Regions from separate parts of the Endozoicomonas lisbonensis genome, predicted to be linked through region 1. Evidence: riboswitches for the same ligand, from Rfam matches in the RefSeq annotation. Region 1 holds a riboswitch; the other holds the start of a gene.
The links. A riboswitch is a leader RNA that binds a small molecule or an ion and turns the genes downstream of it on or off. The one in region 1 is predicted to bind thiamine pyrophosphate.

Region 1 (8,087 bases):
CGAAAATCAGCACTGGCTGTCAGCCAGCTTACCCAGCCCCGTTTAGAACCTCCGGACAGAATAAAGTCATTTACCTCAATATTCTGCGTGTCAGTAAATGCTTCAATGACATCCATAGCTTTTACCACAGCTTTTACCATAGGCCATTGCAGTGGGTAAAAACGGTTAGCTTCAGGGTTTTCCAGAAACTGCTTCCAGCTCCAGGCAACCAGATCATCTTCTGAACGCGGCTTACCATCAGCAAAGGATATGGGCTGGTTTGGAATATCTTTCAGACTGGCAACAGGGGCTCCGGTAAGGCGACACAGAGCTGCGCTGTCGACCTGAGAGTGAGGTGTGGTTTCCATTGACAGATCATGGCGTGTTCCGCTGTTAATCATGAGCAGGCAGGGCTGGTGGTTATCTTTCGCTGGAAGGTAAAGGTGTAAGCGGTGCTGCCACTGTTGATGGTTAACGTCAGAGGTTTCACCTTTGGGCCATGTGAGCGAAGTCAGCTCCAGTTGAACGGCTTTCACCTGGCCTTCCAGTTGTTCTTCAGCCAGAACGGTCCATTGAAAATTTGGTTCGGGCAGTGCGAGAAAGTCGCTGAGTACCTGATTCATCATGACTGTCCGCTGATAATTCTTATGGAAGTGATTTCGGCCAACCCCGGGCAAGCTTTGACGGTTGCGCTCTTGAGAGGCCGTCTGAATATTATCCAGATAGCATAGAACTTTTTCACGCATCGACAGGTCAAACCCCTGTAAACAAAAAATGTTCACCAGTGGACAATTCTCCATTGGGCAGTGTTAATGGACATAGCTAATGGACATAGTTAATGGAGAGGTTTGCCTTGTATTAAATAAGAAAGAAATACTGCCTTTCCACCAGAGTTAGGCTACATATTTATAAGTTTCAATAGCTCAAGCTGTCGATCAAAGCGTTATCAGGAGCGTCTCGTGCTAATAGTAACTGAAACCCCCAGACTGCTGATTCGAACCTGGCAGGAAAATGACCTGAAACCTTACGGTGAAATAACAGGCCACAGTGATCTGCCCCAACGGTTCAGCAATGACTCTCCTGCCTCCAGACCAGAAACAGAATTATGGCGTTACCAGCTGGAACTTGATCAGAAAGGCTGGTCACGATGGGCTGTTGTTCATAAGGAAACGTATCGGCTGATTGGCTACTGTGGTTTTTCCAGTTATGGGAAAAGTGTAGAGCTTAGCTGGCGTTTTCTACCAGAGTTTCGCGGACGGGGGCTGGTGCTTGAAGCGGCTCAGTCTGTTGCCAGACTGGGGTTTGAACGGTTTGGTTTCCGGGAGATTATCTCCTATACGGCGCCCGATAACGAGTTTGCAGTGGATGTGATACAGACACTGGGAATGCATCTGGATGGTTTTGAGGGCTGGAGTAATATGACGGTTGCCCGGTATAGCCTGGTGTCCGCAGTATCCGCTTCTTCCTGAGCTTGTTTTTTTAGAGCTTGTGCAAAGTATTTCAGGATGAGTCATGATGGTTTTTGTGCTGCGCCACACTATTACAGCGCCATACTAATACAGTGCCACACTAATAAAGCATCATGAGTACAACACCAGAAAAGAACATCCACTTTATTCACCTGTCTGACCCTCAGCTGATTCCAGCGGGGGAAATGAATTACGACATCAATCCACAGTTACGGATAAGGCAATGTATTGATGCCATTTTGTCTGACTGTGTCAGCCTCTCATTAGATTTTGCCGTGATCACGGGAGACCTGACCCACTGGGGGGAAGAGGTCGCTTACAAGGTTTTAAGAGAGGAACTGAGCCGGTTACCTTTTCCTGTTTATATGTTGATGGGCAACCATGATCAAAGGGAGACGTTTTCAACCGTTTTTCCTGAACATCCCATAGATGATGAAAGCGGATTTGTTCAATACATTCTGGACAGTTCGGCAGGCCGGATGATTTTTCTGGATACTCTGGATGTGGGAAAACGCAGCGGCGTTCTCTGTCAGGAGCGGTTGCAATGGCTGGAGAGCATGCTGACGGACTCTGAAGGGCAACCTGTTTATCTGTTTATGCATCATCCGCCGTTTACTGTCGGGCTTTCGGCAATGGACGACGATAATCTGGTGAATGCGGATGAGTTTCTTCAGGCTGTGAAACCTTACCTGACGCAAATCCGGCATATTTTCTTCGGACACTTACACCGCACAGTGACAGGAAGCTGGCATGGCATCAGTTACTCCTGCCCTTTGTCGCCTGTTCATCAGACTGCTTTTGAATTTGGTAATAAACCTGAAAGTAAAAAGCCTTCTTATGTTTCGCCTGAGCCTCCTGCTTACCATCTGGTTGAACTAAAACCTGAACAGGTGGTTGTGCATTCACGACTGTTTCTGCATAGTGAGCCCGCCATTGATAGCCGGTCCTGTTACCGCTATCAGTTGCATGGTCAATTGAACAAAGAGTGAGAAGCTATGTCTTACAACGACCCGGCTCTGTTACAGCAGTGGGAAGATAGGTTTGTTGAGTTTTTGCAGGGGCGGGAATCGGATGATGCTTCTCATGACATATCACACTTCCAGAGAGTCTGGCGAACCGCCTGTCGAATAGTGAATGAAGGCGATATGAGTGTTAACCGGCTGGTTATCCTGACCGCCTGCTATTTCCATGACATTATTGTTCTTCCCAAGAATCACCCTCAGCGTTCAATGGCTTCAACATTGGCAGCAGAAGAGACTGAACGCTGTCTGAAAGCACTGGCATTCCCGCAGGACCTGATTGGTGAGGTGTGTCATGCGGTGAAAACACACAGTTATTCGGCAGGCATACCGGCAGAAACCATTGAAGCAAAGGTGGTTCAGGATGCAGACCGGATGGAAGCTTTGGGTGCTATTGGCCTTGCCCGCTGTTTCTATACCGGAGGCAAGCTGAAACAGAAGCTGTTTGATCCTGAAGATCCGTTGGCAATGCATCGCGAACTGGATGACCGCGTCTATTCTCTTGATCATTTCGAGCTGAAGCTGCTGAAAATTGCAGACAGTATGCAAACGGAAGCAGGACAGCGGATGGCTGAGCGAAGCAGCCAGTTTCTGCGGGATTTTCGTGATCAGTTGTGTCGTGAACTGAAGGGCGAATACTAAATATAAATAACATTTGTAATAGCGGTGTGATCGCTTTTATACTCGGCTCACTTGTCGGAGCGCCTAAGGCTGAGACTGTACTAATACTGTACAGAATCCGTTGAACCTGATCAGGTTAGAACCTGCGAAGGAAACAAGTGAGCAATACATTGACGTTTAATAAGAGCTGCCCTGTTAATCTTATAGTCGGGGTATAGCTACCTAATTCAGATCATATTTGCTTGGGCATTTCCGGCAAGCCATTTATATAAAACTAAAGGTTTAACCATGGCTTGCGAAAAACACAAACTTTCTTATTCCTCTCTGTTAGAGGATGCCTGTCGTCCTTTTCCATCGTCCCGGAAAATCTACATCTCTGGTAGTCGTGACGATATTCAGGTGGGTATGCGTGAAGTGTTGTTGAGTGATACTTCCGGCCGGTTTGGCAATGAAAAAAATGAACCGGTGAGAATTTACGATACCTCAGGCTCTTACACTGATGATAAGCCGCTACACGATCTTAAGCGTGGCCTCCCCCTGCTAAGAGAAAAATGGATTATTGAAAGGCAGGACACGGAGAAGCTGAAGGGAAAGTCTTCTGTCTACGCTCATTCCAGAAATCAGGATCTGCGTTTTGATTCTGTTCGTTTTGCTGAGAAAAAAACACCCAGAAAAGCGCAATCCGGAAAGTGTGTAACCCAGCTGCATTACGCCAGAAGGGGAATCATTACACCCGAAATGGAATATATTGCCATTCGGGAGAATCTGGGCAGAACCGCTGCCGGTATTGATTCACCGATTACGCCAGAATTTGTGCGCAGGGAAGTTGCAGAGGGGCGTGCCATTATACCCGCCAATATCAATCATCCTGAAACTGAACCCATGATCATTGGCCGGAATTTTCTGGTGAAGATCAATGTGAATATTGGTAACTCCGCTGTCACATCCAGCGTTGAGGAAGAGGTGGAGAAGATGTTGTGGGCCACTCGCTGGGGTGGCGATACGATCATGGACTTATCCACTGGCAAACATATCCATGAAACCCGGGAATGGGTTGTTCGAAACTCTCCCGTGCCTGTTGGTACCGTTCCTATCTATCAGGCGTTGGAAAAGGTTAAAGGGAAGGTGAAAGACCTGAGCTGGGAGGTTTTGCGGGATACGATTATCGAGCACGCTGAACAGGGGGTTGATTACATCACGGTTCATGCCGGGGTTCTGAGGGCTCATGCGGCAAAAACCAGGGACCGGGTAACCGGTATAGTCTCTCGTGGTGGCGGTATACTGGCCCAGTGGTGTGAATTGCATGATGCGGAAAACTTCCTGTATACCAATTTCCGGGAGCTGTGTGAGGTCTGTCAGGCTTATGATGTAGCACTGTCTCTCGGCGATGGCCTTCGCCCTGGCTCCAGTGCAGACGCCTGTGATGAGGCCCAGTACGCAGAACTGAAAACACTGGGAGAACTCACACAAATCGCCTGGGAGTACGATGTTCAGGTGATGGTTGAAGGGCCGGGGCATGTTCCAATGAACAGGATTAAGGAGAATATGGATCTCCAGCTTGAATATTGTCATGAAGCGCCTTTCTACACATTGGGACCTCTGACAACCGATATAGCACCGGGCTATGACCATATCACTTCAGGCATAGGCGCTGCCATGATCGGCTGGTATGGCTGTGCCATGCTCTGCTACGTCACCCCCAAGGAGCATCTGGGGCTGCCTAACCGTGATGATGTAAAGGCTGGCGTCATTGCCTACAAAATTGCTGCCCATGCCGCTGATATTGCCAAAGGTCATCCGGGGGCAAGAGTAAGGGATGATGCACTGTCAAAGGCACGTTACGAGTTCCGCTGGGAAGACCAGTTTAATTTGTCGCTCGACCCTGAAACAGCCGTTGCCTATCACGATGAAACCTTGCCGCAGGATGGGGCTAAGTCCTCAGAGTTCTGTTCAATGTGTGGACCTGATTTCTGCCCTATGCGGATGACTCAGGATGTTCGGGAGATGGACAGTAGCAAACAGCCTGCTTTGTAGATACCGGTATCGACTGCCCTTCTTTGCTGATGTATTTCAGGAGCTTTTTCTGTCAATGGAATGACAGAAAAAGCGGCTGCTAGTGCTGCTAAACGGTAAAAACCATGCAACTTTTCTCAGCGTCACTCCCGCGAAGGATGTTGTGCCTGCTTTTACAGGACAGAGGCAAGGGTATCTATCAAATGTGTCGTTTGTTGCTTATTGCCCAGAGTAATGCGTAACCCAAGCTTTGCCTGACTATCCATTTTGGGACGAACAAGAATATTCGCTTCTTTTAGCTTTTGCTCAACCAGAGAAGGTTGCTTGAAAAATACCCAGACATAGTTGGCTACGGACGGCCAGTACTCAATTTTCTGCTTATCCAGAAATGCCTCAATCATTGGCTTCGAGACTTCAATCACCTCTTTCACGTACTCCTGTGTATATTCAGGATTGGCAAGCGCGGCATCAATCGCAACCACCGCCAGCTGATTCACGTCATAAGGTCCACGGACATTCAGTAATGCGTTGATATTGTCTTTACCGGAAATAATGTAACCCAGTCGTACAGATGGAAGTCCCCAGGTTTTGGAGAAAGTGCGGGTGACCAGCAGGTTAGGGTATTGCTCAACAGCGTCGCAAACCGTTTGCCGGGTATATTCGAAATAGCACTCATCCACCAGAATGGCTGCCTCTGGCGCAGCTTTGGCAATGTCCAGAATATCATTCCTTGCGATGGGGGTTCCACAAGGGTTGTTTGGGTTCGCTATGACAATCAGTCGGGTTTTATCGGTAATAGCGTCCATGACGGCCTGTTTTGGAAAACCGTTTTCTCTGGAATAAGCGGGTTCGATAATGTTCAGGTTTTCAATTTTTGCGCACTGGTGATACATGGCAAATGTTGGTCCGGGGATAATGGCTTCGTCGCCTTCTCTGCACGCCGATCGAATGATCAGGTCTATCCCCTGGTCTGAACCGTTGGTGGTCATAACCTGATCGGGCTTTACTCCGCAGTAGTCGGCAATTTTGTGAATAATGTCCCCATAAGCAGGATAAACCTGAAGCTGGTCATCGTTAATAAAATCGATCAACGCCTGCTTAACTGCCGGAGAAACCGGAAGCACTCGTTCATTAAAATCAAGCAACAGGTGCTGGTGGTTATCCCGACCTTCCAGTGGTGGTTTGTATGCTCCCATTTGAGAAATGTGGGATTTGAAAACACTCATCAGCATCACACCTGTTCGTTTTATAAGTATGTAAAAAAGGTTCCACACAGTATAAGCGGAGCCGAACTGGTGATCTATCAGAGTTCAGTTTTTGTTGTTAGGGATGGGGAGTCTTTAAAGAAGCTGAATATTTTTAAATCGTCCTTCCGGCTGATCCAGCTGCTGTATGGGCCTGTTTTGAAGATTGGGAATACAGCTGCTTTGGGGATAATTGTCCAGATACCAGTTTCCTCATCCCGGAGTCCAACAGGGCTGGTGGCAACCAGCGGAACAAGATCACCAAACGACATACCATTATTCAGTGCATCTGCCGCTGCCGCAGGATCAAGAACTCCCAGTTGCTCTATGGATACACTGCCAATACAGACTATGTGTCCATTGCTGGCGAAACTTGCTATTCGTCCCAGAGTACAATGTTTGACCAGTGTCTTGTGGTATGACTCTTTGTCTGTTGATTTGTCGACGACAATTGTATTGATGGCTAATCCTTCCCGGATTTGATCTCCGGAATATCGTGGCAGGCGATGTCCGAATCCCAGCATCAGTTTATAAACAAAGTTTGAAATATCCTGACCTCGTTGTTCGTCGATACCTGTAATGCCTTCACCCCAGGCAAAAGAGCGGTGGTAGTTGCGTTCAAAACCTGCATAACCCGGATAGTGGAAAATCACGTTGTGCAATTCTTCAAGATAGTTTTGAACTGTTGAAGTGACTGGAACTGACTTCAGGTGATCAGGAAGCTTCTGGTCAGGGTCTTTAGGATTGAGTTGCGCAGATACCAGTTTGGCTTCGTAAATTGCCCATGGTCTGCCAGTAAGATCAATACTGACTACCTTTGTGCCGGAACGATTCGCCATAAGGATCGCGCCCGATCTCAGTCCCTCCCCTCCTTCTGCCACACTCTTTAACACTCCTTCTTCCGCTCCCAGAATCACAGGCATCGTACCGGGCATTAGCATCTTGTAATTGTTATATACAAAAGTTCGTTCAACTCTTGGTGTCCTGACCATTTTCGGGGTCTTATTGATCGCTTCCCTGAAGGATTCCACAGATGATGAACTTAATCGTCCAATATGACGTGAGCGGACAAATTTCAGGCCAAACTCTTCCCGCCAGATAAGAAACCATGAGTCTTCTTCGGGGCTGATAGTGTCATTCAGATCGAATAACTGACCAAGAATATAAACAGGCGTATTAGCAGGAATACGAGTACTTGATGATTTCTGGTCTGTAGCGGTGTTGGCTGTGCCTGCCAGGTCTTTTGTTAGCGGTGTATCGGTGGGAACAGACAAAGCATCAGTGTCGTCCAGAGTTATCCCCCTGGCTTCCGGAGTGTAAGTCTTGAGAAAGGAGCCGTGATCGACAATATTCATAAATGTTTCTATATTGGCATCGAAACCGGACAGGTCATATAGAGGGGCGGGCTTGAATGTTCCGGCTATAACCTTTTTGGCTGCCTGTTTAAGATCCCCGGTGGAGTTGATGACTTCAGTCACCCGGTCTTTATCCCAGGGAGATAAAAAAGATGAGACCACATTGTTTTTGCCGATTGTTCCCAGTGATTGCTGACGGTCAAAGCTGAGTGTATTGGCTATTTCATCAAGGTTTTGCAGCCCTTTGTAGATGACTCCCGGTTGGTCGCTTGGGGAATAGGCACATAAATTGACCGATAATGCTGAAGCAGCCAGTCCGGATAAAAGTTGTCTGAGTTTCATTGGGTTTCGTTCTCTTTTTGAAAGTTGTGTGAAATGTAGTTCTTT
Region 2 (8,087 bases), 1.6 Mb from region 1:
AAAGACCTGAAAAAGCGGGGCTTCAAATACGTCGGCAGTACGATTTGTTATGCCTATATGCAAGCGATGGGCATGGTGAACGATCATATTACGTCGTGTACTTCCTACAAAATCGGGGTAGAGAGAGTGAGTCCGGAAGCCTGCTAACAGGCTTCCACTGTTAAGGAGTAGAAAGTAAGGGACAGAAGGTATCAAGAGGCCCTTGATTCAGAAATATAACTGCCATCCACAGGCTGAAAAGCGGCATAAGGCCGTTCCGGCAGATACTCATTACTGTAACAGCAGGCAGCTTCCATAGACTCATCGGTAATGCCCAGCTCCTGAGCATAAAGCCCGACCTTATTCCAGTCTCGGTCAACATTGACCAGATCCCTTGAAAAATAAGGAAGACAGCTGATGTATATTTTCCGGAACGTATCGGTTCTCAGGCGGGGAATGTGCTGACACAGCAGGTCCCAGGCTTTTTCCGGGTTTTCAAGGGTCCATTGAACACCGCGCTGGGTTGCCTTCATAAAGCGGCGTACCTCGTCCTGATGATGCTCAAGGTATTCTTCATTCACCAGAAACAGAATGCTGCAGAAACAGCAGCAGCCCAGACCAGCCAGTTCGTCCACCCGAAGTATTCCGGTTTCCTGTCCACTGGCCTGTTCCAGTTCTACCTGTTGGAAACAGCCTATTCCCATACCAGCATCCACCTGGTTCTGAAGAATAGCATCGGTCATATTCATGCCGACCCGAACGGTTTCATAGGCACCCGGCTCTATGCCTGCTCGCCGGGCAAGGTCATCAATGATAATTTTCCCAAAGCGGCCAATATAACCAATCCTTTTTCCCCGGATATCCTCAAAGCCACTGATGCCACTGGATTTCAAAAAGATAATGCCCGTTGGTGGTTCATGAAACAGTGTGCCGGTTGAAACCACTTTGTACCCTTTAGCCCTGGCAGCATAAGTATGGATCATCGCCTTGAGGGCAATATCCACCTTGTTCTGGCCAATTAAATCCGTTACATCAGAAGGATCTGTCGTCTCCATGATGGCAGGTGAAAGTCCTTCTTCTTCGTAAAACCCCAGGTAGTGCGCCATAAAAACAGGCGTGTGATAGGGATTGGCGTACCAGTTCAGCAGCAGGGAGAGCCTGGATGTGTCGGTCTTTGAAACAACCTTTGAAATAACTATGTCTGACATGCGTTAACCCATAAACACTTAAACATAAAGGAACAGCAACGCATTCAGCCTGAAAGAACACCGTCTTCCTGTTGTACCGCCTTCCTGCGCAAGGTCTGAGCCAGAAGCAATGTTCTGGAATCGCTGGAAGACGCTGAACAGACAAACTGGGAATATCACGACAATCCCTACGCCGGTACTAACCGGATCAGGTTCAACAGGTATGATCTCAGCCTGATAACTTACACATCAAACAGGCACCCTGCGCCACTGGAAAGACAGTATAGTTGAGATAGAACGGTGAAAAGCCCGGGTTTGCCGTTGTGGGTAATGTTGATAGCCGTTATATTTTCCAGACTTCGACAAAATAAAGAAAAATAATGAAGACTTATCGCCCAGCCAGCCTGCAGGCTGTTTACGTGAAAATAATGACGATCATTGTCGGCAATGCCTTATCAGCACTAAGCAGAATAGACAAGGTAGCCCGGGAAGAGATAAAAAAGATTCCCGCCAATTACCACATTGAAATGATTACCAGTCCACAGGGCGCAAACTTTAAACTGAAAGTTACCGACACCGGCCTGTTTGAACTGGTCAGGAATCAGAGCAGAAAGGCTGATCTCGTTATCCGGTTCAAGCATACAAGCCACGCCTTTCTGGTGTTCAGCTTTCAGGAAGGAACCGCGCTCGCTTTTGCCCGTGACCGGATGGTGGCAGAGGGCGATCTTAATTACGCGACAAAGTTTGTACGTATTCTGAACCGGCTTGAGGCATTAATACTGCCAGAATTCATTGCCAGAAAAGCCGTCAAAAGATACCCGCCTGAGCTGGGCATAAAAGAGAAAATCACAAAAGCAGCGCAAATATACGCCCGGACCACCACAACCATTATTCTGGGACGATCAGTATGAACCATTCTTATTATGAATTTTTTTCCCCGGTAAAAATCATTGCAGGTCATAAGGCGTTAGAGCATATCCCCTTTGAAATGTCCCTTCTTAACCTGTCAAACCCCATGGTTATAACCGACAAGGGGGTGCTGGGGGCAGGACTTATTGATCATGTGCAGAATGCTTTTGCAGAGTCCAGTGTCACTGTCTCAACCATTTTTGACGACGTGCCACAGGATAGCAGTGAACACTGTGTTCGACAGGCGGCAGCTATTTACCGGGAAAAAGGCTGTGACTCTATTATTGCCATCGGGGGCGGCTCGGTGATCGACACCTCAAAAGCCGTTAACATTCTGGTCTCTGAAGGTGGTGACGATCTCAGCCGGTATGCAGGCGCACATGCACTTAAACGTCCACTGAAGCCTTTTTTTGTGATCCCAACCACTTCAGGTACAGGCTCAGAAGCGACACTGGTCGCCGTAATCAGCGACGACCATGGTATAAAGCGAAGCTACGCTTCAGGCTTTCTGCTCCCCAATGCTGCTGTTCTCGATCCAAGAATGACACAGACATTGCCTGCCCACATCACCGCCATGACCGCAATGGACGCCATGACCCATGCGATTGAGTCGTATACCTGCCTCGCTTCCAACCCGGTCAGTGACGCCTACGCGTTTGCAGCCATCAAAAAAATTTCCAATCATCTGTTTACTGCTCTGAACAACCCATCAGATGCCAGCAGCAGACTGGCGCTGGCGGAAGGTTCAACCATGGCAGGCATCGCCTTTTCCAACGCCATGGTCGGTATGGTGCATTCCCTTGGTCATGCGTTGGGCAGTATATGCCACCTTCCCCACGGACTCTGCATGAACCTGTTTTTACCCTATGTGCTGGAATACAACCGGGAAGTAAATGGTGACAAGCTGGGGGAGCTGCTGTTGCCGTTAGCCGGTGATGATGTCTATACCTCGACTCCGAAAGAGCAACGGGCGCAACGAACCATTGAACATATCTGCACTCTGCGGGATACCTTATACAAAAACCATAAGCTGCCAAGGACGTTGAAAGAAACCGGAAAGGTGGCAGAAGGTCAACTCGAAGAGATTGCTTCTGTGGCAATTGATGACGGGTCGATTATTTTTAATCCGAAGGAAGCGGATTATGAAGATATTCTTGGTGTATTAAGACGAGCCTGGGGCGCTTGAACGTTGTGGACATACACGCCTGTGTTTCATCACCAGTAAAACAACTCCCGGCAAAGTGGGCAGAATCTACCGTTGAAACTAACATGGGTAACAATACAGCTTTCATGGAATTCGTGGCGGCAGGATATGGATCTGGAAGCCTGAAATTGCAGAGGCATAAAACAAATTGGGCATTGGTTTGTTGCCATATTTTCCGCAGCAAGCCGGTTTTTGTGCCAGGTATGCTCTCTAAGGTTTTCTACGGTAGCATCAGACTCTGAAGCACTTGCAAAGCTGAAGATAAGCAGCTTATTGAAAGCAATATCCTCCCGGGCTTTGGTGAATACATCCCCCTCCCTGACCGGCAGTGCTGACGAATAATCCAGAAACCCTTCGTGAGCATCATCAATGTGCTCACGTAGCTCATCACTTTGGTGGAACTTAAACCCACATATTTTACAAAACCACCCCAGTCTCTGAACGTTAAGAGTACTGTCGCCGTTTTGGAAAGACGAGATTTCTACAAGGCGGCGTGATAAATGGGACTTAATGTGTTTTTCGTATAGAAACATTCCGGGCTCTCCCAGAAAGCCCAGATCACAAAGCTCGCAGTAGGGCATAAACAGCTCCTTTACACAGCCTTTGACCTGAATGCTGTTACAGACGACATTAAAGTGATTCAGGATGACGGTGTTCCTCAACCGTCATAAAACTCCATGCCAGCATATGGCTGACCTTTTGTCCCTGGCTCATCGCCCTGACTTTCACCTGTTTTGCACCCACCTCTGTCAGCACTTTACGTAAAGGGGCAATGTTGTCTTTTTTAGACACCAGGCTGGTAAACCAGAATACCTGCCGGGCAAATTCAGCACTCTCTTTCACCATATCCTTCAGAAAACGAATCTCCCCCCCGTCACACCATAGCTCGTTACTCTGTCCACCAAAGTTAAGCTGTTTTTTACTGGCGCCGTGCATCTGACTGCCGCGCTTAGCCGCTGACTTCTTCAGGTTTTTCCATTTACGCACTGTGCCTGTTTCCGCATCTCTTTTAGAAGCATGGAAAGGCGGGTTGCACAGGGTCAGGGCAAACCGGTCCGTTTTCTCAATGATGTTTTTAAAAAAATGCTGGCTGTTGTTTTGCCGGACAACGTCCACCTTGTCTGTCAGGTTGCTATTGCTGTTAACAATATTCTGTGCCGATTCAACCGACACCGGATCAATATCACTGGCAACAAAGTGCCAGCCATAGACCTGACTGCCAATGATGGGGTAAATCAGGTTAGCGCCGGTGCCAATATCCAGAACCTTCACCGGGGCTCTGCCCAGATTCACCGACCCCAGAAGATCGGCTGCATAATGGACATAGTCAGCCCGGCCGGGAATGGGAGGACAGAGGTAATCCGATGGAATCGACCAGTGCTGAATCTGGTAATGCCGTTTCAATAATGCCTGATTCAGGCAGACCACAGCCTGTGAATCAGAGAAATCAATGGTTTTATCCCCACGGGGATTCGCTTTAACAAAGGCTTTAAGCTCCGGGCGTATGGAGCATAGATCGTCAATGTTATAGCGGCCCTGATGAATATTGCGGGGGTGAAGCTGAGCGACTGGGCGCTTACCGGACATATTAATGGCCAATCAAAATGAAACTGGCTGAAGTTTACATGAAATAAACCTGAGAATATCCGAAATTACAGTGGTCTGCCGACAATCATAAGAACAACAGAAACAACCCTCTGGAAACGTCACTATGTCGATATCTCCTGCTGGAAGGTCTTCTTCCAATCCCAAGCCTTCGATAAAAGATGACAAAGAATCAAAAACCACCGCAGAGGGCGTATTTCAGGCATCGGGCGAAAGTCGTTCTGTTCACCCCCACAATGACAATCCGCAATACATGTCTCCGGAGGCAGACCAGACAGCAAACCGCACTCTGGATGACTGGGACATAAAGGTTCTGGAAATAGAAAACCGGTATCTTGACACCGTGGCAGACCTGTCCGACAAGTCGAAACCAGACATATCGCGTTCCCGGTTAAAGCAAGCCGTCGCCACCATCAAAAACAACCTTAGTACCTTGTTCAATCACTACAGGCAGTGGGTGGCACATCTGGTTGTCGAAGGCCGTATTGAGAAGCAAAACGCTGACGAAGTCATGGTACGCAATAATGAGCTATCCCCCATACTGGACGAACTGAACGAATTAGAGACGTCGATTCAAAGACAGTTCTGGAAAAACAAACAGCAAGCCAGCATGGAGCAGCTCAGAACCCTGATGTCAAAGGCAACAGGGGTCATCTCAGAAACCAAAGCGCAGTTAAACAAATCAACAGCCCCGGTTTCACCGGAACAGACTAAGCCAGCTGAATCAACAACACCCATACTACCGGACCTGGCTCCAACGGACACAGCTCCACCGCCCAATGATCCTCCTCCGGAAAACCCTGAACAACTGCTGGCAACTCTGATACAGAACGTAAAACAGTCAAAAGCCGGGGCGTTTAAAGCAACGCTGAACAACTCGGTTGAAGAGCTTGGCAGACTGCTGACGGTCCTGCCCCAATGGATACAGGAAGCTCAGGCTTCCGATGAGGATGCCGAGATACTGGCAACCTATCAGAGCGTTTTCAATAATGCGTTTGATACATTGCAGTCTCTGGCTCATAAGGCAATCGACAAAAAAGACATCCCCTCAAACCAGTCAATGGCCACTCAGCTGCTTGAGCGATGCCGGGAAATGCTCGTAAGAGTTGAAAGTGTGAAAAATGGAGAGTTTGATGCCTGGATTACCTCCCGGATCAGGAACCCAACACTGAAAGCCAAAGTTTCCGCCATTAACAACGCTCGCAACCCGAAGGAGCGTCAGCAGGCTCAGCAACAACTCCATCATTTTCTGGCGGAAAACCTGCAATATCATAGCCGTCTGGCACCTTTGCTGAAACTGACAATAGAAAAGAGCCGGCTTCAGGAACAACAGGCACCAGAACTGTGCGAAGACGCCCAGAAACAGCTGGCGTCACTGTCTGCCCGTGTTAAGACCATTGAAGAACCGGAGTTTACTACTAAATGGATGCATGCCGTAGAAGAGGCTGACCAGAATCTGGTTTCTCTGGAGAAGCTGGAGCAAAACCTGCCAGAGCATGTTCTGCCCGTTCTGACCACAAGCCCCAAATCAGCACCCGATTTCCTTCACCTGCTGAACCCTGTCTGTCGTGCATTTTTAGTCAGAGAACCGGAGCTGGTCTCAAGTGAAGCCTCCCTGAAGATGTTTTCTTCCATGGCAGACGTCCTTGAAGGGCGCAAAGAGCAAAATATCTCAAAACTGTCTTCAGCAATTAGGGAAGCTGCCTCTGAGAACTTCTCATCCCCTGACTTTTTGTCCAGGGTACTGAACGAAGCAAAATCGTTCGAAGAAATATACGCTCTTTCGCAATCACTGAATCACTGGGACAGGCCCCAGTACAAAAATATACAACGGGCTCTGAGCGCAGAGATGGATTTAGAGGAAGGCATTAAAGAAGACATTAAGAAAGGCAGTGAAGCCCTGAAGTATCTAATGAGCAAATATCCAGAGGACATAAAGAAGCATGCCAAAGAGACTTCTGCCACGCGTTTTGAAGAATTAACAGACGCTTTGACCACATCGTTAACAACAGAATTAAAAAAGATATTCGCTTCGGGTAAGCAAAAAACAAAAGATCTGGAAACGGACTTAAACCTGGTATTACAGGGTATTGCTAAAGTGACTTTAACCCCGGTTGAGGGCAAAAAAGATGCAGTATCCTGCAAAGTTGAGATAACACTCACACCAGAAACCCTGAATGGCAAAGACTTCAGGGCATTTTTGAACAGCACCACTGACCCACAGAAAACCATTGCGGAAGCATTCAGAAAATCGCTCACTAACGACAGGGTTCATTTTGATCAGTTAACCAGAGGCTGGGAGGTTTTACCCCTGCCACCTGAGCTTCTCAATGACTATAAAACTGGTTTTCTGGATGATTTCAACCTGTATCACAAGGCGGGCCAGCTGGCTCAGGAAAACAAGGAAGCCATTGATTTTCTTGTTCAGGTCAGAGAACAGATCAAAGCGGACGTCAATCAAATCAACGGTGCTTTAGATGCAGTGAAAGATCAGTTACAGACGCAGCCTGCCAGACAGCGAAAAAAGTCAGACAAATTACAGCAGTATCTGACCAATCTGAAATCCTTAACCAAGGGGTTGGAGGAACGCCCCCGTAGAGAAATACCTGTCGACATCAGTCAGGTCTCCAACAATTTACTGCCCATGGTATTTAAGAAACAGATAACACCTGAGCAGGCAGCATCCGTTCTGAACCCTATACACCAGCTGCAGGCAACGGCAGAAAAAGAATTAACGTCAGCTGATCAGCAAAAAACAGCCGATATTAAAAAAGTACCTGAAGAGTTAACGCATCTGCTGGATAAAATGGATAGTACGCTCAGGCCAAGACTGCTCTACAAACTGTTTGCACGAAAACGTGTAAAAAACTTTGAACAGGCAAGAGCGCTGGTCTCTGTTTGTGAACACTGTCCGAAGAGTGCCAGACTCAATGCTGCAATGATTGATCACTGGTTAAAAACATCGGGCATTCAACAAACACAAAGGCGTGATCAGCAGGAGCTGGCAGGCAGTCTGAAGCGCTACGCAAATATCTTGTAGGTTGGGACGAGTGTAGCGACTCCCAACATGGGAGCTCAATGCTATTCACCATGTTGGGTGTTACCCAAGGGCATAAACGCGTTCGCTCTACCCAACCTACAGGTCAAACGCAATCAAATCGTCTAGCAACGATCAGGACTCAATCCCGATAATCCGCCAGGGG

Region 2: another riboswitch for thiamine pyrophosphate. It lies ahead of V5J35_RS17305 (ABC transporter substrate-binding protein); the one in region 1 lies ahead of thiC (phosphomethylpyrimidine synthase ThiC).

Annotation. Positions count from the first base shown of each region.
Region 1 covers NZ_JBEWTB010000002.1:2,024,678-2,032,764, reverse strand. The annotation lists gene V5J35_RS10160 (PhoPQ-activated protein PqaA family protein) at 1-725, opposite strand, end outside; gene V5J35_RS10155 (GNAT family N-acetyltransferase) at 939-1,448, shown strand; gene V5J35_RS10150 (phosphodiesterase) at 1,562-2,437, shown strand; gene V5J35_RS10145 (phosphohydrolase) at 2,444-3,109, shown strand; TPP riboswitch at 3,155-3,259, shown strand; gene thiC (phosphomethylpyrimidine synthase ThiC) at 3,377-5,122, shown strand; gene V5J35_RS10135 (pyridoxal phosphate-dependent aminotransferase) at 5,275-6,327, opposite strand; gene V5J35_RS10130 (hypothetical protein) at 6,405-8,042, opposite strand.
Region 2 covers NZ_JBEWTB010000002.1:3,641,116-3,649,202, reverse strand. The annotation lists gene V5J35_RS17310 (DNA-3-methyladenine glycosylase I) at 1-147, shown strand, start outside; gene V5J35_RS17305 (ABC transporter substrate-binding protein) at 192-1,187, opposite strand; TPP riboswitch at 1,334-1,441, opposite strand; gene V5J35_RS17300 (SCP2 sterol-binding domain-containing protein) at 1,547-2,077, shown strand; gene V5J35_RS17295 (iron-containing alcohol dehydrogenase) at 2,074-3,261, shown strand; gene V5J35_RS17290 (RING finger domain-containing protein) at 3,291-3,860, opposite strand; gene rlmF (23S rRNA (adenine(1618)-N(6))-methyltransferase RlmF) at 3,910-4,866, opposite strand; gene V5J35_RS17280 (hypothetical protein) at 4,991-7,924, shown strand; gene V5J35_RS17275 (Tim44 domain-containing protein) at 8,057-8,087, opposite strand, start outside.